DNA from 4 places in the Oceanobacter sp. 5_MG-2023 genome. Region 3 is predicted to be linked to each of the others. Evidence: predicted binding sites of a transcription regulator. Region 3 holds the regulator's gene; each other region holds the start of a gene.
What was found. The regulator sigma-54, encoded in region 3, starts transcription at its own class of promoters, with help from an activator protein. The targets are predictions, from matches to a motif close to TGGCACNNNNNTTGCTNT.
Positions count from the first base shown of each region.

Region 1: a site for sigma-54 is predicted at 4,477-4,494, ahead of glnL (nitrogen regulation protein NR(II)). Genes of this name have one in related genera too.
Region 2: a site for sigma-54 is predicted at 3,327-3,344, ahead of Q4551_RS05215 (formate/nitrite transporter family protein). Genes of this name have one in related genera too.
Region 4: a site for sigma-54 is predicted at 4,178-4,195, ahead of Q4551_RS14155 (ammonium transporter). Genes of this name have one in related genera too.

Region 1 is NZ_JAUORS010000007.1:140-6,187, reverse strand. Features, by position in the region: gene Q4551_RS06260 (hypothetical protein) at 487-690, shown strand; gene Q4551_RS06255 (3-hydroxybutyrate dehydrogenase) at 798-1,565, opposite strand; gene ntrC (nitrogen regulation protein NR(I)) at 1,946-3,370, opposite strand; gene glnL (nitrogen regulation protein NR(II)) at 3,367-4,449, opposite strand; gene Q4551_RS06240 (CvpA family protein) at 4,873-5,613, shown strand; gene trxC (thioredoxin TrxC) at 5,644-6,048, opposite strand, start outside.
Region 2 is NZ_JAUORS010000005.1:119,350-125,397, reverse strand. Features, by position in the region: gene Q4551_RS05230 (secondary thiamine-phosphate synthase enzyme YjbQ) at 148-573, shown strand; gene Q4551_RS05225 (bestrophin family protein) at 625-1,557, shown strand; gene Q4551_RS05220 (nitrate regulatory protein) at 1,688-2,980, shown strand; gene Q4551_RS05215 (formate/nitrite transporter family protein) at 3,600-4,415, shown strand; gene Q4551_RS05210 (bifunctional protein-serine/threonine kinase/phosphatase) at 4,530-6,048, shown strand, end outside.
Region 3 is NZ_JAUORS010000007.1:109,950-115,997, forward strand. Features, by position in the region: gene lptC (LPS export ABC transporter periplasmic protein LptC) at 1-246, shown strand, start outside; gene lptA (lipopolysaccharide transport periplasmic protein LptA) at 236-772, shown strand; gene lptB (LPS export ABC transporter ATP-binding protein) at 769-1,494, shown strand; gene Q4551_RS06770 (RNA polymerase factor sigma-54) at 1,623-3,113, shown strand; gene raiA (ribosome-associated translation inhibitor RaiA) at 3,164-3,466, shown strand; gene ptsN (PTS IIA-like nitrogen regulatory protein PtsN) at 3,470-3,928, shown strand; gene rapZ (RNase adapter RapZ) at 3,953-4,825, shown strand; gene Q4551_RS06790 (HPr family phosphocarrier protein) at 4,864-5,133, shown strand; gene mgtE (magnesium transporter) at 5,350-6,048, shown strand, end outside.
Region 4 is NZ_JAUORS010000024.1:44,274-50,321, forward strand. Features, by position in the region: gene Q4551_RS14135 (hypothetical protein) at 1-16, opposite strand, end outside; gene eutC (ethanolamine ammonia-lyase subunit EutC) at 52-894, opposite strand; gene Q4551_RS14145 (ethanolamine ammonia-lyase subunit EutB) at 896-2,287, opposite strand; gene Q4551_RS14150 (hypothetical protein) at 2,459-2,629, opposite strand; gene Q4551_RS14155 (ammonium transporter) at 2,709-4,067, opposite strand; gene pyk (pyruvate kinase) at 4,587-6,023, shown strand.

The sequences.
Region 1 (6,048 bases), 110 kb from region 3:
TATCGTCAAAGTGTGTCTAAACTTTCAGAAGGAGCCAATTTGGCTTGGTAAAGAACCTGGTAAAAACAGACCAGTAATAGCGGGCAACAGACGCACACAACGCCCGTGTGAGCAGTGAGTCTTGATAATACAAATAAGAATCCAGGATAGCCTCACACTCACGCGTCTTATGCCCAAACCTGTATGTCCGTCAGGATGTGTACAGCAGGGAACGGTTGGTAGTGGGATCGACAGCTGTAACGACTACCAGACGATTATCAGACATCAAACCACCTCAAGATGAATGGATGCCACGATGGTGAACAGGGCGAGATTTCCCTGTTGGGCTGGCTGTATGGCTGGTTCCGACAGGCCTGTGTGAAACGCGAGCTGATCATACTGATCCAGCCGCATATTGTGGATAGTGCCAGAGGAAAACAGTGATCGGGAAAACCCGTCACCGCTTTTTATTCTGTCGCCATCCGTATTTACCCGGAGGGTTACACCATGAATAACCAATGGTATGGAAAAGGAGCGGCGACAGCCGCTTTTGCCGGGACGCATCCCGTGCGCCACCATGTGCGCAGTCATATGCTGCACGATACTCCGGAAAGGGAACTTCCATTAAAAGACGTCGTACTGGTACTGGGAGGGTCAGTACTGGTTGTGGTCGGCATTACCTTCCTGACCAGCTGGCTGATTTACGGCTAGCCGTTTGAGGGTCTATAAAAAAACCAGCGTCTGACGCTGGTTTTTTTTGTCCATCCATACCTGACTGCCACCGGCCGTGATCTACCGCAGTCGATAATGACCCGGCGCTAGCGGGCGACCCAGCCGCCATCCAGTACCATGGTCTGACCGGTAATGTTTTTGGCGGCAGGACTGGCCAGAAACGCCACGGTGCCAGCAATTTCCGAGATATCGATAAATTGTTTTTTCGGCATGGGTTCCAGCATGATCTTGTTGATCACTTCTTCTTCAGAAATACCGTTTTCCTTGGCCTGGGCGGCAATCTGCTTTTCGACCAGCGGGGTTTTGACGTACGACGGACAAATGGTATTGACCGTGATGTCGGTATCACCGGTTTCCAGCGCCAGGGTTTTGGAAAAACCAATCAGGCCATGTTTGGCAGCGACATAAGCCGATTTGTATGGCGAAGCGACCAGGCTATGAATTGAGCCAATATTGATGATGCGGCCGAATCCTTGTTCACGCATGGCGGGTAGCAATGCGCGTGACAACATCGCCGGGCCGACCAGCATAACGTCAATCAGCAGCTTCCAGCGATCGGCAGGGAAGTCTTCCAGCCGGGATACAAACTGTAGGCCAGCGTTATTGATCACGACGTTAATGGGATCATTGGCAAACTGGCTGGCAAGGGCATCAATGGCAGTGACATCGGACATATCCGCCATCGCGGTACTCGCATCGATACCGGCGGCTTGCAACTGCAATACACCTTTGTCCAGCGCTTCCTGGCTAATGTCAGAAATCACGATTCGAGCGCCTTGCTTGCCCAGGTGTTCGGCAATTCCCAGGCCGATACCACTGGCGCCGCCAGTAATCAGAATGTGCAGCTTGTTCATATGGGTCTAGCCTCCTGTCCTTTCGGTTTTGATTTTGACTATAGCAATCGCTCTGACCACAGAGTATCCGTCTTTGTTACGAGAAGGCGTGATGGTTTTAGCACAGGGGTGGCGCCGGGGCGGCCAATATCGCAGGAAATCGACGAGCGGTGGCCCGTTGGTTGTGCGAAGAGATCAGGTCAGCCCGGAAATCAAGCCAGGATAAACAAGAGTGGTCAAGCCATGCCCTGGGCCGGGATGTATGGAGACGGGGTGTATGGAGACGGGGTGTATGGAGACGGGGTGTGTTTGGCATCACCCAGCCGACGATGGCGTCTGGCTGGGCAATACTGCAATCGCCTTATCCTATCGAGAAGACGATTGCATCGGGTGTGGCAGGCTTATTCTTCTGCTTCAGAATCGTCGCTGCCGGTTTCCATATCCAGTTCCTTGATCTTGCGGGTCAGGGTATTACGTCCCCATCCGAGCAGGTTGGCGGCATCCCGACGACGCCCGGCGGTATGCTTCAAGGCGGTTTCAATCATGATGCGTTCAAAGATGGGAACGGCCGTATCCAGCAAGTTGACCGCACCATGGGACAGCTGTTGATCGGCCCAGAATCGCAGATTCTGTTCCCAGTTGCCGGAGGTTTGGGTGCTGCTTTGCTGTTCCAGCAGCTCGGGTGGCAGGTCATTGATCAGTACTTCACGGCCAGAGGCCATGACGGTAATCCAGCGACAGGTGTTTTCGAGCTGGCGGACGTTACCGGGCCAGTCCAGTGAGCTGAGAAAGTCCTCGGTTTCTGGTCGCAGGGTTTTGGATTCAACATCCAGCTCTTCGGCAGCTGACTGCAGAAAGTGGCTGAGTAGCTGCGGAATATCTTCACGACGATCGGCCAGGCGCGGGATATGAATCCGGATCACGTTCAGGCGATGAAACAAATCTTCCCGGAAGCGGCCTTCTTTCACCAGGGTTTCGAGGTTCTGGTGAGTGGCGGCGATAATACGGACGTTGACGTTGATCGGAGTGGTGCCACCGACCCGGTAAAATTCACCATCGGCCAGTACTCGTAACAACCGGGTCTGGGTTTCGGATGGCATATCACCGATTTCATCGAGAAACAGGGTACCGCCGTTGGCTTGTTCAAAACGGCCGCGACGCTGCCCGCCAGCTCCGGTAAAGGAGCCTTTTTCGTGGCCAAACAATTCCGATTCAATCAGGTCTCGTGGAATGGCCGCCATATTCAGGGCAATAAACGGTTCAATTGCCCGCGGGCTATGCTTGTGCAAGGCATGGGCAACCAGTTCTTTACCAGTACCGGATTCGCCATTGATCAGTACTGTGATGTGGGAGTGGGACAGGCGCCCGATAGCACGGAACACTTCCTGCATCGCCGGTGCTTCACCGATGATCTCATGTTCGTTGATTTCTTTTTCCGGTGCCGTGGTATTGGCGGACATTTCTTCAAAGTGGGCGATGGCCCGCTCAATCAGGCTGACTGCCTCATCGACATCAAAGGGTTTGGGCAAGTATTCGAACGCCCCGCGGCGGTACGAAGAGACTGCGCTCTCGAGATCGGAGTGGGCCGTCATAATAATGACGGGCAAGTCCGGGCTGGCTTCGTGTACTTGTTCCAGCATCATCAGGCCGTCCATACCCGGCATCCGGATGTCGGTGATGATGGCGTCCGGTTGTTCCCGCTTCAGCTGATTAAGGGCAGGCTCCGCCTGTTCGAATACCCGAGTCTGGATATTGGCTTGATCAAGTGCTTTCTCCAGCACCCAGCGAATGGATTTGTCGTCGTCGATGATCCAGACAGTACTCATAGCGATTCCAATGGTAAAAAGATGGAGAACACAGTGCGGTGAGGCGCACTGGTAAATTCGATAATGCCGTTAATTTGATTGATGATGGATTGGGAGATCGATAACCCCAGTCCGGAGCCTTCGGCACGGCCACTGACCATGGGGTAAAACAGGTTGTCCTTGATCGAATCCGGTATGCCCGGACCGTTGTCGATGATTTCTATCTGGGCAACCAGTCGGTGACTGTGATGGCTGATGGTGAATTGACGGACACTGCGGGTACGAATGGTCAGGCTTGGGCGTTCTTGCTGATCCGGATTTTCCAGCATGGCTTGCATGGCGTTACGGCCAATATTCAGCAAGGCCTGGATCAGTTGACCCTTGTCGGCTTCAATTTCCGGGATCGACGGGTCGTAATCCCGGTGAATAACCACCTGGCCACGACTTTCGACATCCACCAACTGACAGATACGTTCCAGCACTTCGTGGATATTGACCGGTTCCTGTTTGGGAATATTGCGTGGCCCGAGCAGGCGGTCGACCAGATCGCGCAGGCGGTCGGCTTCTTCAATAATAATGTGGGTGTATTCTTTCAGTTCGGCGGAGGGTAATTCGCGTTCAAGCAGCTGAGCGGCACCGCGGATGCCACCAAGAGGGTTCTTGACCTCATGAGCCAGTCCGCGAACCAGGGAGCGGGTGGTTTCTTGTTTGGCAATCAGTTGCTCTTCCCGACTGATACGCATCAGGCGATCACGGCCCTGCAATTCAACCAGTAGCGTTGGCGTACGGGTCTCCGGGTGCGTTACAGGGCTGACGCTGTAGTCGAGAGTCAGGGTTTGCTGGTTTTGTAAATGAATCTGGGCTTCCCGCTTGGTGTAGGAATGGCCGGTAATAACGGCATCCCGCATGGCGTCGATATCGCGTTGATCTTCAACGGCCAGGTCGAAAAAGTGAGCTCCCACGCCGCGTGTACCGCTGACTTCCAGCAGGGCTTCGGCGGAAGGGTTCATATGAATAATAATCAGGTCGGCATCCAGCAGCAGTACACCGGTATTCAGGTGTTCCATGATTCGTTGGTTGAGCAGGGGGCTGGCGCGCATTGTCAGATTCTCCGTATTCACACCTAATTTGCAAAAAATAAGCCAGTTATCATCGGGTGCACAACAATAGCGCCATGATCGCATTAAGTTGTGGCGTGGCGAGTTAAACGATGATAACTCAAGACTTATTTTGTTCTGTTGTGGTGCGTTTTTAAATATGTTTGTTATTTTTTGGTGCGTTTTGAGTATTTTGCGGAAATAGTTACTCGAGAATAATTGATATTGGCACCCGTGTACCGGTGATCGGTGTGTTTGTTGGGTGGTACTGAGGGGAAATTGGGCAAGTCGTAATATTTGGTCTGTAACTTGCGTTCAACGAGGCTCTCATGTCCCGGCCTGACGCATCTTCGACCCTTGGTCAGTGCCGTTGTTCGGATGAAATAATAGCAAAAACAAGGATGATCGCACGGTGGCACGCAGCTTATGATATTTGATGTCGTTATTTTACTGGCGCTTCTGACGCTGATTGTATTGGGGTATCGATACGGTACCTCAAAGGAAATGCTGGATCTGGCCAAGGTGTTTTTGCCTATATCCATCGCCAGTGCCTATAGCGATCATTTTGGGTTGTATCTGACTCAGATCGGAATTTTAAGGGCTAACGATTGGGCTGTATTAACATTGACCGGGTTTCTGGTTCTGTTTCTGGCGATGTGGTTTGTTATTCGCTTGGTGGAGCGTGTGGCAATCCGCTATGACATACATGGGCGCTGGATCAAGGAGAATCGTTTTACCAGCTTCACCAACCGGATTTTTTGTGCGATTGCCAATGGTCTGCAGGCACTGTTGTTATTGACGTTTTTCAGTTTTCTCAGCACCCAGGTGAGCTTTGTGCCCAAGCACTACAAGAGCTATCTGATGGCAAACTCGATTTCCTATCCGGCCATTGACCGTATTTGCCGCCATATGGTGAACGGCCAGTTTGTGGATGCATTGATTAATGATCCAACCGGCACGACCAAGATCGAACTGATCCTGAAAACGGTCACAGACAAGACCATGCTGACTGATATTTCGGAAGAAATTCAGCGCTCGACCATTGTTCGGGCGCGGGATGCACTGAATAAAACACTGCAGGAATTTGAACGGAAGCCCGACGCGTCGCCAACCGTGATTGAAGAAACCATCATGACCAGCACCGAACCGTCCAACGGCTTGCATTAGCCGTCGACGGGGGGCGGTTGGCTGTGGCCGTTATTTCTGCAGCGCGGCAGCGATCCACTGGCGTAGCTGGGGTGCTGGCAAGGCGCCGGCGAGACGATCGACTTCTTTGCCGTGGCGGAACAGGATCAGCGTTGGAATGCTGCGAATGCCCAATTGTTGACTCACCATGGGCGCCTGTTCGGTATTGACCTTGGCGAAGCGCAGCTGATGTTGCTGTTCTGCGCACAACTCCTTGAAAACAGGCCCCATCATCTTGCACGGTCCGCACCATTCCGCCCAGAAATCGACCAGTACCGGTAAATCATTTTTGGCCAGAAAGCGTTGATAGCTGCTGTCGCTCAAATCCGTCGGGGTGCCATTAAACAGGGGGGCTTTACATTTGCCACACTGGCCCTGGCTGTTGTGTTTGTCATCGGGGATACGGTTGATGGCACC
Region 2 (6,048 bases), on a different contig from region 3:
AACAAAAGTTGTTCACCAAATTTCATACCGCTATTCTTGGCCGCCCGACGTAACGGGGGGCTTGTGCAACGTTGTAGCCTGGGTGTTGTTATTCCGGCCGTGGCGACCTGTATACGTGGTTTTGGGGCTGGTCATCGGAGAGGGTGTATGTGGTTACAAAAAGAAATACGGTTATCTCCCCGGTCGCGGGGTTTTCATCTGATTACGGAAGAAATACGCCAACAATTGCCGGAGCTGGCGAGTATCGATATCGGGTTATTGCAGCTGTTTATCCAACATACATCAGCGTCATTAACCATTAACGAAAATGCAGATCCTACCGTGCGTCAGGACATGGAAGCCTGGTTTCATCGCAATGTGCGTGAAGACGAACCCTATTACCGTCATACGCTGGAAGGCAGTGATGATTTGCCCGCCCATATCAAGGCCAGTTTATTGGGCCATAGCGTGACGATTCCCATTACGGGGGGCGAGCTGAACATGGGGATCTGGCAAGGTATTTACCTCGGCGAGCACAGACACCAGGGCGGCAGTCGCCGTGTGTTGGCGACGTTGCAGGGGCAGGGGCAATAACTGGAATCCGCGTGTTGTAACTGATTGTTTTTGATGGTTCGGAGAGAATGAATGATTGTTCGTGAACGTCCCCATGCACTGGCCTTGTTGTTTGTTTGGCGTGGTTCAATTTTGCCGAATATTGCCTGGCATTTACTGGGGTTGTTGGTATTCGCGGCAGCTGTGGTGGTGGTTCATACCGATCACTGGGCCAATCTGGCTCGTTATTCGGTGGCTCCGTTTACCTTGCTGGGGATAGCGTTGTCGCTGTTTCTGGGGTTTCGTAATAACGCCTGTTATGACCGCTGGTGGGAAGGGCGCCGGCAATGGGGACGAATGGTTTCTGAAGTGCGCTCGTTGGCGCGTTCAACGCATATTCTCTTGCCATCCGAGCGGCGGGCGGAGCTATTGGCCTGGTGTTCCGTGTTTTATCATGCCTTGCGCCTGCAGCTGCGTCAGCAGCCGTTGTCCGTGGCTGTTTTGCAACAGGAAGTTCCCGACTGGGTGCTGGCCCGTTTGTCGACAGAGCGGCTGGCGCAGGTTGTGGAGAAGGGTAACGTGGCCGATGGTGTGGGGCTGGCAATGGCAGAAACCTTGCGTCAGGCATATGCGGCCAATGAGCTGGATACCCAGGGTATACGGATTCTGAATGAGCATTTATCCAGTCTGGCGGCGATTCAGGCGGCGAGTGAACGGCTGGCATCCACTCCGTTGCCCTTTGCCTATTCCTTGCTGACGCATCGGACGGCGTATCTGTATTGTTACTTGTTGCCTTTCGGGCTGGTGGGCAGTCTGGGCTGGATGATGCCGGTCTTTATTGTGATTGTGGCGTATACCTTTTTTGGTCTGGATGCCTTGGCGCAACAGCTGGAAGAACCCTTTGGCCATGACGCCAATCACCTGCCGCTGGCGTCTTTGTGTCGGGTAAATGACCGCTCGCTGGCACAGGCGCAAGGCCTGCCATTGCTTGATATGTTGGCACCCAACGGCGATGTACTGGATTGACGGGGGAGTGTTAAGCCACTTTGTCAGCCAGCCCGATCCGTTCCCGGTGGTGGCAGGACAAACCACTGTGGAAGCATGGCGGCCCTTGTTATTCTTCCGGGTCAAGCTCAAAACCATACAGTGATTCCAGATGACATTAACGAGTGAAGACTTTCTGCTGGCGGCTAAACGTGCTGAGATCAGTACTCTGAAACAATTATTGGTGAGCAGTGGGTTGGTCACCTGGGTCACGGATCTGATTCATGAGCTGCAACGTGAACGTGGCTTGTCGAATATTTATCTGGTATCCCATGGCCAACGTTTTGCCCGCCAACGGCTCGATGAACTGGAAGCCACCAAACAAGCAGAATGTGTTTTTCGGGAAGCCTTGTCGTTGCTGGAGCTGGATAGTGATTCTCCCTCGTCTGCCCGCCTGTTCCGGTCCTTGTCCTTTGTATTGCATTGTCTGGATGAATTACCCGCATTACGGCTTCAGATTAATGCGCAAAAACTCACCGCGGATGAGAATACCCGGCTCTTTAACCGTACGATTTCCGGTTTGCTGAGTGTGGTGTTCGAAGCCGCCGGCAGTGTCAGCGACCCGGATATCACCCATGCACTGGTGGCCATGTTCAATTTTGTGCAAGGCAAGGAATATTCCGGTCAGGAACGAGCCTTGGGCGTTATCGGTTTTGCCATGGGAGAATTCACCAAAAAACAACAGATACATATCAAGACGCTTCAGGATGCTCAGCAACGTTGTTTTGATATCTTTTCCAGCCAGGCCAAGGTCATGCCGGTTGATCAATGGCGGCAGGCAGAAAGCAGTGAGGCTGCCATCGAATTCAACAAGTTGCGTAATATGATTGCCCGCTTCAGTCATAACGACACCCTGCCAACCGCAATCAGCGAAGTATGGTACGAGCTGTCGACACATCGGATTGATGATATGCGGGCGATTGAAAAGGAGCTGGAAGCGGATCTGTTTCACCTTTGCCAGCAAAAAATTGCCAAGGCAGAAGAGGATCTTCGGCTGCATGACAATCATGTTCGGGAACTGACAGATATCGATGAGCCGCCCACATCGGTGTTGTCTTCCTTTCCTGATTCCATTAACGACCCTGTCAAGCTGACCATGACGCCCGGATTTAATACTAACGTGGCCAGTTCAATATCCGAGTTGGTACAGCGTCAGGCTGAACACCTGGAAGCCATGAGAGATGAATTAAGACAGGCACGTCAGGCACTGGATGAGCGCAAACTGATCGAAAAGGCCAAAGGCTTGCTGATGCAAAATCAGAATATCAACGAAGAAGAAGCGTATCGCCAGATTCGCCAGTCCGCCATGGACAACAAAAAGCGCATTATCGATATCGTCCGTAATATCATCAGCGTCTCCGACATGCTGCAACTGAACGACGGCGACAGTACTTCTCTGGAATAAACTCTTTATACCAAGACCAAGCTCAATACCGGGCCATCGATCAATACCCGGTCATGTAGCAGTACCAGCAGTACCGGGATATGCGCTGTTCCTTTCCTGGCCAGACTGATAACCGATTGATGGCACGGCTACCCAGGAGTCAGACCACTGGACGCCATAACCGCCGGGCCAAACTCCATGTGGTCACGGCTGCAGCAGTTGCATATTCTGCTGGTGCACACAGATGGAGCGCCTGGGGGAAATCAAGCCCTGAAATAATCCAAAAATAGCACTGCCAGTGGTGTGTGAACGTATTATTTGCCTGATTTTTTAAATAAACCAAACAAAATCAATAGTTTATGATAAATGGCACGCCAGATGCTTGGAGATCCCAAGACTGTGGGTCAATGATGATGCACAGCACTGAAAACAACGACGTTGAGTACTTCCCTGACTTTTTGCCAGCGGATGGTGCCACGTCGTGCTCCATAGCATGTCAAAACACCTTATTCGGGTAGGTTCAAGCGTCAGCAGTTACTCAACTTCGTGATCTGAGTCTTCATGGTCGCCCTTTGGCACATGAACCAAATCATTAGGTATCGACAGTAACGCAATACCTACCGAACCCAAGGAATTTGATATGTCCTATCTCGCGCCTTCCGAATTTGTGACCAAGATGGTCGATGCCGGTGAAGAGAAAATCTTCATGTCCACCAAGGACACTCTGATACGCGCCTTTATGGCCGGTGCAACCCTTGCCCTGGCGGCCATTTTTGCCATTACTGTAGCGATGAAAAGTGGTTCCCCATTCCTGGGTGCCAGCATGTTTCCTGTTGGTTTTGTCATGCTCTATCTGATGAAATTTGACTTGCTGACCGGGGTCTTCACGCTGGTTCCGCTGGCGTTGATCGACAAGCGCCCCGGCTGTAATATCAAACAATTGCTGCGTAACTGGGGTTTGGTCTTTCTGGGCAACCTGGGTGGTGCGCTGGCTGTCGCCTTTATGATTTCCTTTGTTCTGACGTATGGCTACAACACCGACGGTGGTGCTCTGGCAGCCAAGGTATCGTCCATTGGTGAGTCCCGTACACTGGGTTACGCCGCTCATGGTGTTGACGGCTGGTTTACCATTTTTATCCGCGCCATGCTGTGTAACTGGATGGTTTCCATGGGGGTTGTGGGGGCGATGATATCGACGTCTGTCACCGGCAAAATAGCCGCCATGTGGATGCCGATCATGGTGTTTTTCTTCCTCGGTTTTGAGCACTCGATCGTCAATATGTTTTTGTTCCCGTTTTCCATGATCATGGGTGGTGATTTCACCATCGGGCAATATCTGATCTGGAATGAACTGCCGACAGTGATGGGTAATCTGATTGGGGGCTTCCTGTTTGTTGGTTTGCCGCTGTATTACACCCACGTACGCACAAGTTCAAAACGTCCTCTGGTTTCCTGATTCACGACGGATTGTCTATTCTGATTAAAAGGGAGGTAATGGCTCTCTTTTAATCAGGTGGCAATACTCATGGGGACATATATGTCCCCATTAAATATAAAAAGGACTCCATGCATGGCGCATGACCTATGCATTGCTGCTGGCCAGTATTCCGATAAAGGCCTTAAAAACAGCAACCAGGACAGCCTGGGACTGGTGACACCGGCACCTTCTCTGTTGGCATTCAAGGGCGTCAGCGCCGCTATTGCTGATGGTATCAGCAGCAGTAACGTCAGCCATATTGCCAGCCAAACAGCCATTGATACGTTTCTGGAAGACTATTACCGAACCTCGGAAGCCTGGACGGCACAACATTCGGGTGAACAGGTAATACGGGCAATCAATGGCAGCCTGTATTTAAAAAACCAGCGCAGTGATTTCCGGTTTGATATCAACCGGGGCTATGTTTGTACGCTAAGCGCACTGGTTTTGCGTGGGTGTGATGGCTATGTGTTCCATGTTGGTGACAGTCGTATCTATCGCTTGAGAGAGCAGACGCTGGAGCAGCTGACCAGCGATCACCGCCTTTGGGAGTCGTCTGAGAAAAGCTATCTGGCGCGGGCCATTGGCATGAGCGAACAGGTCGAGATTGATTACCGCCACACCAGCCTGCAAGCAAACGATGTCTTTATTCTTGCCACCGACGGGGTGTATGAATATGTCACCCCGGAATACCTGCGCGCAACCATCCACCAATATCCGGACGATTTGAATCACGCCGCCACCCTGATTGCCCGACAAGCACTGGATAACGGCAGCGATGACAACCTGAGTATCCAGTTAATCCGGGTGACGGCGCTCCCTGATCGCAAGCAGGCATCGCTGCTGCACGATATGTCTCTCCTGGCTCTGCCACCAGGGCTGGAACCCGGCATGACCTTCGACGGTTACAGGATTATTCGTAACCTGCATACCAGTAGCCGCAGTCACGTCTTTCTGGCCCGTCACCTGCAAAGCAACGACCGGGTGGTCTTGAAACTGCCATCCGGCGAGCTGCAACAGGATGCCGGTTATCTGGAGCGGCTGATGATGGAAGAGTGGATTGCCAGACGCATCCAGAATGCCCATGTTATCCAGCCATATGTGCCAGAGCAGCCGCGCCAATACCTGTACATCGCCAGTCGATACTTTGAAGGCCAGACCCTGACGCAGTGGCTGCAAGACAACCCCAGGCCAACCCTGGAACAAGTCCGCCATATTATTGATCAGATTGCCCGTGGCTTACGGGCGTTTCATCGGCTGGATATGCTGCACCAGGACATCAAGCCCGACAATGTGATGATCGATGCCGAAGGGCGGCTGATGATTATCGACTTCGGCTCCACCATTGTCCGGGGGCTGGCAGAAATCGGATTGGATAACAGCAATGAATTTCCCGGCACCGCACTGTATATGGCCCCGGAATACTTTTTGGGGCAACGGGGGCAGCTGCAATCAGACCAGTTTTCTCTCGGCGTGCTTGCCTATCATATGCTCACTGGCCAATTTCCCTACGGGGTCGAAGTGGCGCGTTGCCAGTCGGTTGCGGCTCAAAAACGGCTACGCTATCGCAGCATACTGGTCGATGAACATACGGAAGTCCCGGCCTGGGTAG
Region 3 (6,048 bases):
AGCCAGGTTGAACTCAGCCAGCAGGTGGAAATACGCTCTCTGGCCACGGCAGCAGAAAACGCTGATACATTCAGCATCACCACCAGCCTGTTGCTTTACCAGCCCGCATCAGCCACCGCTTCAACCTCTGAACCTGTCATCATTCGTCATGGCAATAACATCACCCATGCAACAGGTATGACGCTGGATATCAAGCGCCAACATCTCGACCTTCAAGCACACGTGAGTACCCGGTATGTACAATAAACTGACCGCCCTGCTGTTTTTTGGCAGTGTCTTGGCGACCACGGTCGAGGCTTTGCCTGAAGACTGGCAACAAGAAATGATCATCGAATCCGACCGCGCCGAACTCGATCGCAAGACCGGTATGGTCGTCTACGAAGGCGATGTCGTACTGAAGCAAGGCACACTGACCATCGAGTCCGATCGTCTGACACTGATACTGGATGGCAAGGCGCTCAAACAAGCGATTGCCGAAGGTCAACCGGCTCGCTACCAGCAACAGGTCAGCAGCAACAAACCGATCACCAGAGCGACGGCCAAACGTATTGATTTTTACGCCGACCGCAAGGAAATTGCCTTCAAGGGAGACGCCGCCTTGCGTCAGGAAAACAACCTCTTCAGTGGCGAATTGATCCGCTATGACATTGAACAGGAAACCGTCTCAGCCAGTGGCTCAGAAACATCCGGCAGTGGCACTGGCGGCGCTGACGACAACCAGCGTATTCAAGTGATTATCCAACCCCAGCCCAACACGGACGTACAACCATGAAAACGCTCAAGGCTGAACATCTGGCCAAAAGCTATAACGGCCGCGAAGTCGTCAAGGACGTTTCCCTGGCGGTCAGCAGCGGACAGATTGTCGGCTTGCTGGGCCCTAACGGCGCAGGTAAAACCACTTGTTTCTATATGATTGTCAACTTGGTACAAGCCGACAAGGGGCGTGTCAGTATCGATGACGACGATATCAGCCATCTGCCCATGCACGGCCGCGCCCAGAAAGGCATTGGCTACTTGCCACAAGAAGCGTCGATCTTCCGCAAACTCAGCGTCGAAGACAATATCATGGCCATCATGGAAACCCGGTCAGACCTGAACAAACCCCAACGTCAGCAACAGCTGGAACAGCTACTGGATGAATTTCACATTCAGCACATTCGTACCAGCCTCGGCATGGCCCTGTCTGGTGGCGAACGACGACGGGTCGAAATAGCCCGCGCCCTGGCCGCCGAACCCTCCTTTATTTTGCTGGATGAACCCTTTGCCGGTGTTGATCCGATCTCGGTCGCTGACATTATGGATATCATTCGTCAACTCAAGGCACGTGGCATCGGCGTACTGATTACTGACCACAACGTCCGCGAAACTCTCGCAATTTGTGAAAAAGCCTATATCGTAGGCGGTGGACACATAATTGCCGAAGGCAGCGCTGATGATGTACTCGCCAACGAACAGGTTCGGGCTATCTACCTTGGTCATGACTTCCATCTTTGAATCTTATCGGCTTGCAGGGCTATGATGCCCAGCGCTGTTTCATTCGCCACCATGAAAAGCATTCCCTGTCTCACAGGCTGGCGTATAATGCACAGACCATGCCGACAACCGATGAATAATAACGCTGTATGAAAGCATCGCTTCAGTTAAAAATGGGTCAGCAGCTGACCATGACCCCTCAGCTGCAACAGGCAATTCGACTGCTGCAATTGTCTACCCTCGATCTGCAACAGGAAATCCAGGAAGCCCTGGACTCCAACCCCATGCTGGAATTCGAAGAGTCCGAGCACGACGACTTTCCGGATGCACAGCAAACCAATGCAGATCAGGAAAGGGAAGTCACCGCAACAGCGGCCACGACCGATGCCGACACCCAGGAACTGGGTGAGCAATGGTCTGATGACAAGATGCCAGATGATCTGCCAGTCGATAGCAACTGGGATGATACGTTCCAGACCACGGCCGGGGTTTCCTCAGGCTCTGGCCCGGTTGGCGATGACGACTTTGATTATGACTCCCGTCATGCCACCACAGACGACCTGCAAGATCATCTTGAATGGCAGCTGAACCTGACTCCCATGAGTGACACCGATCGCGAGATCGCCACCATGCTGATCGACGGGGTTGATGACGATGGCTATCTGCACACCACCATCGACGACATACTCGGTTCAATTGACCCGGAACTGGGTGTTGAAGAAGATGAAATCCAGGCCGTCCTCAAACGCTTGCAACAGTTTGACCCCGCCGGTGTTTTTGCCCGCGACCTGCGTGAATGCCTGATTCTGCAGCTCAACCAGCTACCTGCCGAAACACCCTGGCTGGCAGAAGCCAAATTGGTGATCGGCGACTACATCGCCCTGCTGGGCAGTAAAGATTACCCCACCCTGATGCGCAAAACCCGGCTCAAGGAAGAAGACCTCAAAGCCGTCCTGCGTCTGGTTAAAGAACTCAACCCCAAGCCGGGCGCTGATATCAGCTCCGAGCAGTCGGAATACGTGGTACCGGACGTGATTGTTCGTAATATCCGTGATGAATGGCGTGTTGAGCTTAACCCGGATATCGCCCCCAAGCTGCGCGTCAACTCCGACTACGCCTCACTGGTGCGACGTTCCGACAGCAGTGCCGACAACGCCTTCCTCAAAGACCATTTGCAAGAAGCGCGCTGGTTTATCAAAAGCCTGCAAAGCCGCAACGAAACCCTGCTGAAAGTCGCCACCAAAATTGTCGAGTACCAAATCGACTTCTTTGAACAGGGCGAAGAAGCCATGAAACCTCTGGTATTGCATGATATTGCCGATGCCGTTGGTATGCATGAATCAACCATTTCACGGGTCACTACGCAAAAATTCATGCACACACCTCGTGGTATTTTCGAGCTGAAGTATTTCTTCTCCAGCCACGTCAGTACTGACGCCGGTGGCGAATGTTCATCCACCGCCATTCGCGCCATGATCAAAAAACTGATCAGCGAAGAAAATCCGCGTAAACCCCTGAGTGATAACAAAATTGCCATTGTGCTGGGCGACAAGGGCATTCAGGTTGCACGCCGCACGGTGGCCAAATACCGTGAAGCCATGATGATTCCGCCTTCCAATGAGCGGAAACAATTGATCTGATCGATAGCGTCGATCTCTGTTCGATACAAGCGAGCGATAAGGAGCCGTTTATGAGCATCAATATCAGTGGACACCATGTTGAAGTGACCGAAGCCATGGAAGCATACGTCAAGGAAAAACTGGTTCGTCTTGAGCGTCATGTCGACCCGATTACTTCTGGCCAGATCACACTGACCCTGGAAAAAGGCCGACAACAGGCAGAAGCCACCCTGCATGCCAGTGGTGCTGACTTTCACGCCACCTCAACTCACGACGATATGTATGCCGCCATTGATTTGCTGGCCGACAAACTGGACCGTCAACTCCTGAAACACAAAGAAAAACTGATTGCCCGACAGCACGGGCAAGGTTGACCTATGAGCATTGCGATTGCCGATATTCTACTGCCAGAATGCACCCGTACCGACGTCGCCATTACCAGCAAAAAAAAATTGCTGGAGTTTCTTGCCGGACTGATTGCCGAAAAAGTTGACGGCAGCAGTTCGGACGAAGTGTTTGAACGCCTGCTTGGACGTGAACGTCTGGGCAGTACTGGCATAGGTGAAGGCATCGCAATCCCCCATTGTCGTTTACGGCAATGCGAACAAGCCGTCGGCGTGTTACTTCACTTGCAAGAGGCCATCGATTTTGATGCCATTGACCATCAACCGGTTGACCTCGTATTTGCTTTATTAGTCCCTGAAGAAGCAACGGACGATCATCTGCAAATTCTCGCCACACTGGCGCAAAATTTCAGTCAGAATGATTACCGTCAGCAATTGCGTAGTGCCAGCAGCGATCAGGAACTGTACCAACGAGCGTTGGCCAACCACTAACCAGACCAATACGGAGACCGCATCATGCGCCTGGTTGTGATCAGTGGCCGCTCTGGCTCAGGCAAGTCCAGCGCTTTGGCCGTGCTCGAAGATCTCGGTTTTTATTGCATCGACAACCTGCCGGTTGATCTGTTGCCCGCACTGGCGGATTTACCCTACAGCGCCGAAAAACGCGCCAATGTCGCTGTCAGTGTCGATGTGCGTAATTTGCCCGACGCCATGGAACAGCTGACCCAGGTACTGACCTGCTTACCCGGACAGTATCGCCAGGTCGATATTGTATTTCTGGATGCCACCGAAGAAGTCCTGCTACAACGCTTCAGCTCCACCCGTCGCAAACACCCCCTCACCAATGACAATATTTCATTGGCAGAAGCCATCGAGCGCGAAACCGAATTGCTCGAACCTGTTGCCAACCTGGCTGACTTGACGCTGGATACCACCCGCATGTCAGTCCATGAGCTGCGCAGCCTGATCAAAATGCGAGTAGCCGAGAAAGTCACCCCGGATATGGCCATTCTGTTCCAGTCCTTTGGCTTCAAGCAGGGGATTCCTCTGGATGCCGATTTTGTATTTGATGTCCGCAACCTGCCCAACCCCTACTGGCAACATGAATTACGTCCTCTGACCGGACAGGATCAGGCGATTATCGATTTTTTATCCAGCCAGCCGGAAGTCACCGAACTGTTTGATGACATCCGTACTTACCTGTTGCGCTGGTTACCCCGTTTTGCCGAAAATAACCGCAGCTACCTGACCATTGCCATTGGCTGCACTGGCGGTCAACATCGCTCAGTGTATTTATCAGAACGCCTGACCGCAGCCTTCAAACAAGAATTTGGCAATGTACAGGTACGTCACCGCGAGCTCAGGTCTGCTGCCCATCACAGCCACTGATGCTTATTACCCACAATCCAATCGTTTCGGGAGCCTGGATGGTTAACACGCAAATCACCATCATCAACAAGCTGGGTTTACACGCACGGGCAGCCGCCAAACTGGTATCAACCGCGGCCAGCTACGGCGCAACCATCAAGGTGGGTTATCCAAACCGCATGGTCGATGCCAAAAGTATCATGGCCGTGATGATGCTCGCCGCCAGCAAGGGTACCGATCTTTATATCGAAGCAGAGGGCCAGGATGCCCAGGCAGCACTGGACGCACTCTGCGACCTGATCAATCGTCGCTTTGATGAGGGTGAATAAAAACACCTGACAGCCGTTCGATAGCTGACCTGTTCTTGCCTCCAACAACGGCGGTCAACGACCGCCATATTCCCCAGAACACTTCCTCCAACAATCAAAGTTTCCTATAAAATCAAATCACTAGCGATATCAATGCGAGTAGTTTCAGTATTCCCCGGATAGCCACACTCGGTGATTCAGGCTAGAATCAATCATTCACTCCGTACCGGGGCTTCCATGGCAGAACTCAGCGAAAAGGCCAGATCCAAACTCAACAGCCTGAACGAAGCGCTCGAGTCCGGTGCCATGGCACGTGTACGCCGGATCATCAACTCCGGCCTGGCCCCTGTTGATGTCGCCCACCTGATCGAATCCTCCCCGCCCAAAGCCCGGAAAGTCATCTGGGAGCTGGTCGACAAAGGCATCGAAGGTGAGGTACTGCAATACCTGTCGATCGATATCCAGAGTCAGTTCCTCAGCGACATGAGCGCAGAGCAGGTGGTCGATGCCACCGCTGACCTCGATTCCGATGACATTGCCGATATGCTCCAGCAACTTCCTGAGCAAGTGACCCAGGAAATTCTGAGCTCGATGGACCACCAGGATCGCGCCCGGGTTGAAGCCATTCTGGGCTACCCGGAAGACAGCGCCGGTGGTCTGATGAACACCGACACCATCACGATTCGTCCGGATATTACTCTGGATGTTGTGCTGCGCTATCTGCGTCGTCACCAGTCACTGCCAGACATGACCGACAACCTTCTGGTGGTGAACCGGCAAAACGAATTTATCGGTGCCTTGCCTATCCGCAAACTGTTGGTGAGTGACCCCCAACAAACCGTGCGCGAAGTAATGTCTACCGGCAGGATCATGGTGATCCAGGCAACCCAGCATGAAACGGAAGTCGCCAAGCTGTTTGAACGCCATGATCTGGTA
Region 4 (6,048 bases), on a different contig from region 3:
GTTGCAGTTTATTCATAGTGTTTCTCCATCAAATAGCAGCAAATAACGTCATTAGGTGTTGGGTGTTTTCAAGAGCAAATTGCCCGACTTGCTGGCCAGCGACGGCTGACCATTGTCTGATTCATCTTTCAGGGCCACCCCGGACAACGCCCGGCGGTCAGCCTCCAGCAGCAGATACATCAATTTATGAGTCGCCTCTTCATAACGCAGTCCTTCGTGGCGCACATTGGAGATACAGTTACGATTTGCATCGTGCTTGCCGCTGGCAGGCTTCCACGTGAAATAAATGCCCAGCGAGTCTGGCGAGCTTAATCCTGGCCGCTCACCAATCAACATCACCAGCATCCTGGCCTTGAGGGTTTCACCAATCGGGTCGCCAATGGCTACTCGCCCTTGTTCCACCATGACAACCGGCCCCACCTTCAATGAAGTATCAGCCAGTGATGTCAGCAAGCAGTCCAACATCGGGGCGGCATGCCGCTGCACCGCCAATGATGACAAGCCATCAGCCACCACCACAGCAATATCAAAAGCGGCCGGAGGACTGTCTGCCATCCACTGTGTCAGTGCTTCCTGACTACTTGATGAAAGCTGGCGACCGTAATCGGGTCGTTGTAAATACTGCGGCCGTCCATCGGCCTGACTGGCCAGCTTCAAGACCGGCCCCGGCAATCCGGCTTGCGCCAGCACCTGTTCCAGATCCTGTTGCAACTGCACAAAACCCAGCGGCAGATGCACGGCATCCCTGGCTCTGGCATGGGCCAGCTGAAACTCCAGATGTGCCCGGGTCGGTAAACTGATTCCGGCCCGGCCGAGACCAATGCGGGCATCGGTGTATTCACGCAAGGTCTGCCATGGGTTTTCTACCAGAATGGTATCGGGTTTATCAGCCATATCAGTGACCTCCCCGGATCACATGTTCAAACGGTGCCGGCAGAGACTGGTTGCCATACGCCAGATGATTCTGTTGATCAAAAATACCAATGGTCTGCAGCCAGGCTTCAAACTCCGGTGCCGGTTTCAGACCCAATAATTCACGGGCATACAAGGCATCATGGAACGACGTCGTCTGATAATTCAGCATGATGTCGTCCGAACCAGGAATACCCATAATAAAGCTACCGCCAGCGGCGGCGAACAGGGTGAGCAACGCATCCATATCATCCTGATCAGCTTCCGCGTGATTGGTGTAACAAATGTCGCAACCCATCGGAACGCCCATCAGCTTGCCGCAAAAATGATCTTCCAGACCCGCCCGAATAATCTGTTTACCGTTGTATAAGTATTCAGGGCCAATAAACCCAACCACGGTATTCACCAACAGCGGTTTGAATTCCCGGGCAACGGCATAGGCACGGGTTTCACAGGTTTGTTGATCCAGACCAAAATTGGCATCGGCGGACAGGGCACTGCCCTGTCCGGTTTCAAAATACATGCAATTCTGGCCAACACTGCCACGCCCCAGGGTTTGTCCGGCAGCGTAAGCTTCTTTGAGTAAAGCCAGATTGATGCCAAAACTGTCGTTGGCTTTTTCGGTACCGGCAATGGACTGGAAAATCAGATCGACCGGAGCACCCCGGTTTATCGCTTCAATATGGGTGGTCACGTGTGTCAGGACACAACTCTGGGTAGGAATATCGTAATGCTGAATCACATCATCCAGCATTTTCATCAGGGTGATCACCGCTTCGGTATTGTCGCTGGCCGGGTTGATACCAATGACCGCATCACCACTGCCATACAGCAAGCCATCCAGAACAGAGGCGGCAACACCGGCCGGATCATCGGTCGGGTGATTGGGCTGTAACCGTGTCGACATGCGGCCCGGCAAGCCAATGGTATTACGAAACCGGGTGACCACCTGACATTTGGAAGCCACCAGCACCAGATCCTGCAGTCGCATGATCTTGCTCACCGCGGCAGCCATTTCCGGCGTCACACCCGGTGCAATACGTACCAGCATCGCGGTTGAGGCTTGTTCACTCAACAACCAGTTACGGAAATCCCCTACCGTCAAATGCGCGATCGGCGCAAAGGCCAAGGCATCATGCCGGTCAATAATCAGTCGGGATATCTCATCGGCTTCGTAAGGAATCACCAGTTCATTCAGGAAAGTTTTGAGCGGCACATCAGCCAATGCCAATTGTGCAGCGACCCGTTCCTGCTCATCCAGAGCAGCCACACCCGCCAGGCAATCCCCAGAACGCAACGGTGATGCTTTTGCCAGCAAGCTTTTCAGGTCATTAAATTGCCAGCTTTTCTGGCCAAGTGAAATCTGATAACTCATATCGACGGGCCTTTGCCAAAGATAATGGATTCCAGCGTCGGGTTGCTGTCGCTCTTGTCAGTACCACCGGAATCCGTTGTACATTCCCAAAGGGATAAACAGAAAGCGCCCGGAACAAGCCGGGCGTACAAGTCGGATGTAACGGACGCTTCCGTCATGCAGACTGACGAATCAGCCTTCGTGCTTATCAAACGCGTCGTTCTCGTGCTTGATCAGGGCGTACATAAAACCAACAAAGGTTACGACAGCCAAACCACACAGAAAAGCCACAACGCCAGGTTGGTCTGCGAAGGTAAAGTAAGCGCCTACGCCTTCCCAGCTATCAATCGGTGAAGTATCCATAATGTATTCCTCTTTACTAACAGCAAGTTAAGACAAGCGGGGCAGCAGCGCCCCGCCCGTTTGAGAATCAAGCGGTCGATCAGCTACCCAGCACACCATTCGCAGGCAGACCGGCGGCATCCGCAGGAACAGTACCTTCAATGATGTCGCGGGAAGGCACACGCTCTGGGTAAGGAATGGCTGGAATTTCAACCAGATCCAGACCTGCAGCTTCTGCCTTGGCAGGAACACGCAGCATGTTCATTTTCTTCAACAGCAAGGAGATGCCATAGCCAGGTACAAAACCAGTGACACACATAACCACGGCGCCCAACAGCTGACCGAAGAAAGTAATGTCTGGAGCACCTTCTGGAACACTTGGGTAACCGGAGGCGAAGACACCAACCAGAACCACACCCAGGAAGCCACACCAGCCGTGTACCGCTACCGCGCCAACTGCGTCATCGATACCGCACTTCTCAACGAACTTGCCAACGATTGGCATGGAAATACCACCAACAACCGCCAGGAAGAAGGTCAGTCCCGGATAGTAAAGATCCAGACCGGCCGCAACAGTAATGATGCCAGCCAGGCCACCGGACATGGTCATGAACGGCTCACGAGAAGACAGGTAAGCACCAATCACGCCACCGGCAAAACCCATCAGTGTGTTGAATGCAAAAGCAGACAAGTTGGTTGGGTTACCGTAAATAGTTGTCCAGCCAGTTTCACCACCGTTAAAGATGATGCAGCCACCCAGGAAGCCAAAGAAGCCGACAATAATCATCATCAGACCAATCAACGCCATTGGCAGGTTGTGAGGCACAATGGCCATCGCCTTGCCGTCGACGAATTTGCCCAAACGAGGCCCCAGATTGATCAGCACACCCAGCGCAAAGAAACCGGCGATGGCGTGAACCACACCTGATGCACCCACATCGTGGTAGCCCAGATCCAGCAGCAACCAGCCATCAGGATGCCATCCCCAGGCACCGGCCAGAATCCAGACACCAGAACCCACCACAATGGTCAGGATCAGGTACGCACTCATGCGAATACGCTCGATCACCGCACCCGACAGAATGGAACCGGTTGTGGCACCAAACATGGCGAAAGCAGCCCAGAAGATACCGGTGCCCATATCAGAGACATCAGGACCCATACTGGCAGCCCATGGCAGGGCACCAGAAGCATCAATAGGAATCAGACCACCAGGGAATGCGTTATAGATCCACCAGCCGAAGAAGTAGAAAGTAGGCACAACAACGGCCAAAGTCAGAATATTTTTCATACCGGATGCCAACGCGTTTTTGACGCGCGACGCACCAATTTCATACGCAAGGAAACCGGCGTGGATCATGAACATGATGGCAGTGCACCACCAATAGAACACCTCGACATTCATCGCCTGATGCATTTCGAAAGCCGCTTTAAAGGCTTCCAATTCTTCTGGAGTCATGGGATTTCCCCTCTCTGATTGAGTAAGTTTTTAGCTAAACCAATTCAGACTGGTCAGGGTCGTACTGGGTACGGGAATACTGACCAGACAAAAATATTCTCAGAGGGAATATTGCATGGCCGGTGCCAAGCCTGTCGCAAGTTCAAATATTCAGACAATGACAGATTTGTCCGCTTTAGAATGGGTAGATAGAGGTATAAGCTTGCAATCAATGTCCACATTGCCAACACCTGTTTGGCCTGGCATTGAGATCGAGACCGATTTTGTTTGCCAACACAATCGGCGCATGGTGTTGCGCGCACCAAAAACAGGCAAAAACCTCCCGAAAACGCCCTGCGACAGAGCAACGCCTATTTTTCTGCCCAGCAGTCACAAGTACTCAGGATAAGGTCACGCCAAATCAGGGAAACAACAGAAATTCCAGCCGTTGTTACCCATGTGTAAAGACTCCGTCTCATGCTTGGTAGATAATACTTTCGTATCACACCCTGCACTCCACCGTCCGCCAGGAGATTCCTCATGTTAAGACGCACCAAAATTGTGGCCACCCTTGGGCCCGCTACCAACACCGATGAAAAAATCGAACAACTGATCGAAGCGGGCGCTGATGTATTCCGTCTCAATTTCTCCCATGGTGACGCTGACGATCACCGCGACCGTGCCGCCATGGTGCGACGAGCAGCCAAAAAACTGGGACGTCACGTCGCCATCCTGGGTGATCTGCAAGGCCCGAAAATCCGCATATCCCGCTTTGCTGAACAAAAAGTCCATCTGGATGTTGGCCAATCCTTTGTACTGGACGCCACTCTCGACCGTGACGCCGGTAATAAAGAACAGGTCGGCATCGACTATAAAGCACTGATCGAAGATGCCCACGTGGGCGATATCCTGCTGCTGGATGATGGCCGCGTTGAACTGGAAGTCACCGAAACCTTTCCTTCAAAGCTGAACACCCGTGTTCGTATTGGTGGCTGGTTGTCGAACAACAAGGGCATCAACCGACTGGGTGGTGGCCTGTCCGCCAAAGCCCTGACCGACAAGGACAAGGTTGACATCAAGCTGGCTTCAGAACTGCTGGTCGATTACCTCGCCGTTTCTTTCCCCCGTGACGAACACGACATGATCGAAGCCCGCGAGCTACTGACGGCCGCAGGTGGTCATGCCGGGCTGGTCTCCAAGATTGAACGGGCAGAATGTGTTGCCGACGATGCCGTACTGGATGGCATTATTCGCGCTTCCGATGCCGTTATGGTGGCTCGTGGTGACCTGGCCGTAGAAATCGGTGATGCCGAACTGGTCGGCGTACAGAAAAAAATCATCTCCCGCTCCCGTCAGCTGAACAAGCCGGTGATCACGGCGACCCAGATGATGGAATCCATGATCGACAGCCCAATGCCAACCCGCGCTGAAGTCTCCGACGTTGCCAACGCCGTTCTCGACTACACCGATGCCGTTATGCTGTCAGCCGAAACTGCTGCCGGTGACTACCCGGTTGAAGCCGTTGCCGCCATGACCCGCATTATTATGGGGGCCGAGCGTCACCCATTGGCCAAACGTTCCAAGCATCGTCTGTATGAAGACATGCACAGCATCGAAGAGACCATCGCACTGTCGGCCATGTATGCCGCCAATCACCTGGTTGGCGTGACCGCAATTATCTCGCTGACCGAAACCGGTGCAACACCACGCCTGATGTCGCGACTGCGTTCAGCTCTGCCGATCTTTGCCTTCTGTCGCCGGGAAGACACCCAATCCCGGGTGGCACTGTATCGTGGTGTGCAAACCGTGCCATTCTACGCCGACCAGCTGGAACCGGATGCCATCAACCCCTCTGCCATCGCCATCCTGAAAGAATCGGGTGAAATCAGCAGCGGCGATTACGTTGTGATTACCCGGGGTGATTATCTCAACGCCCAGGGCGGCACCAACACCATGAAAATTGTGCGTGTAGACTGACCCAGACACCGGCCGGGTACTCTCT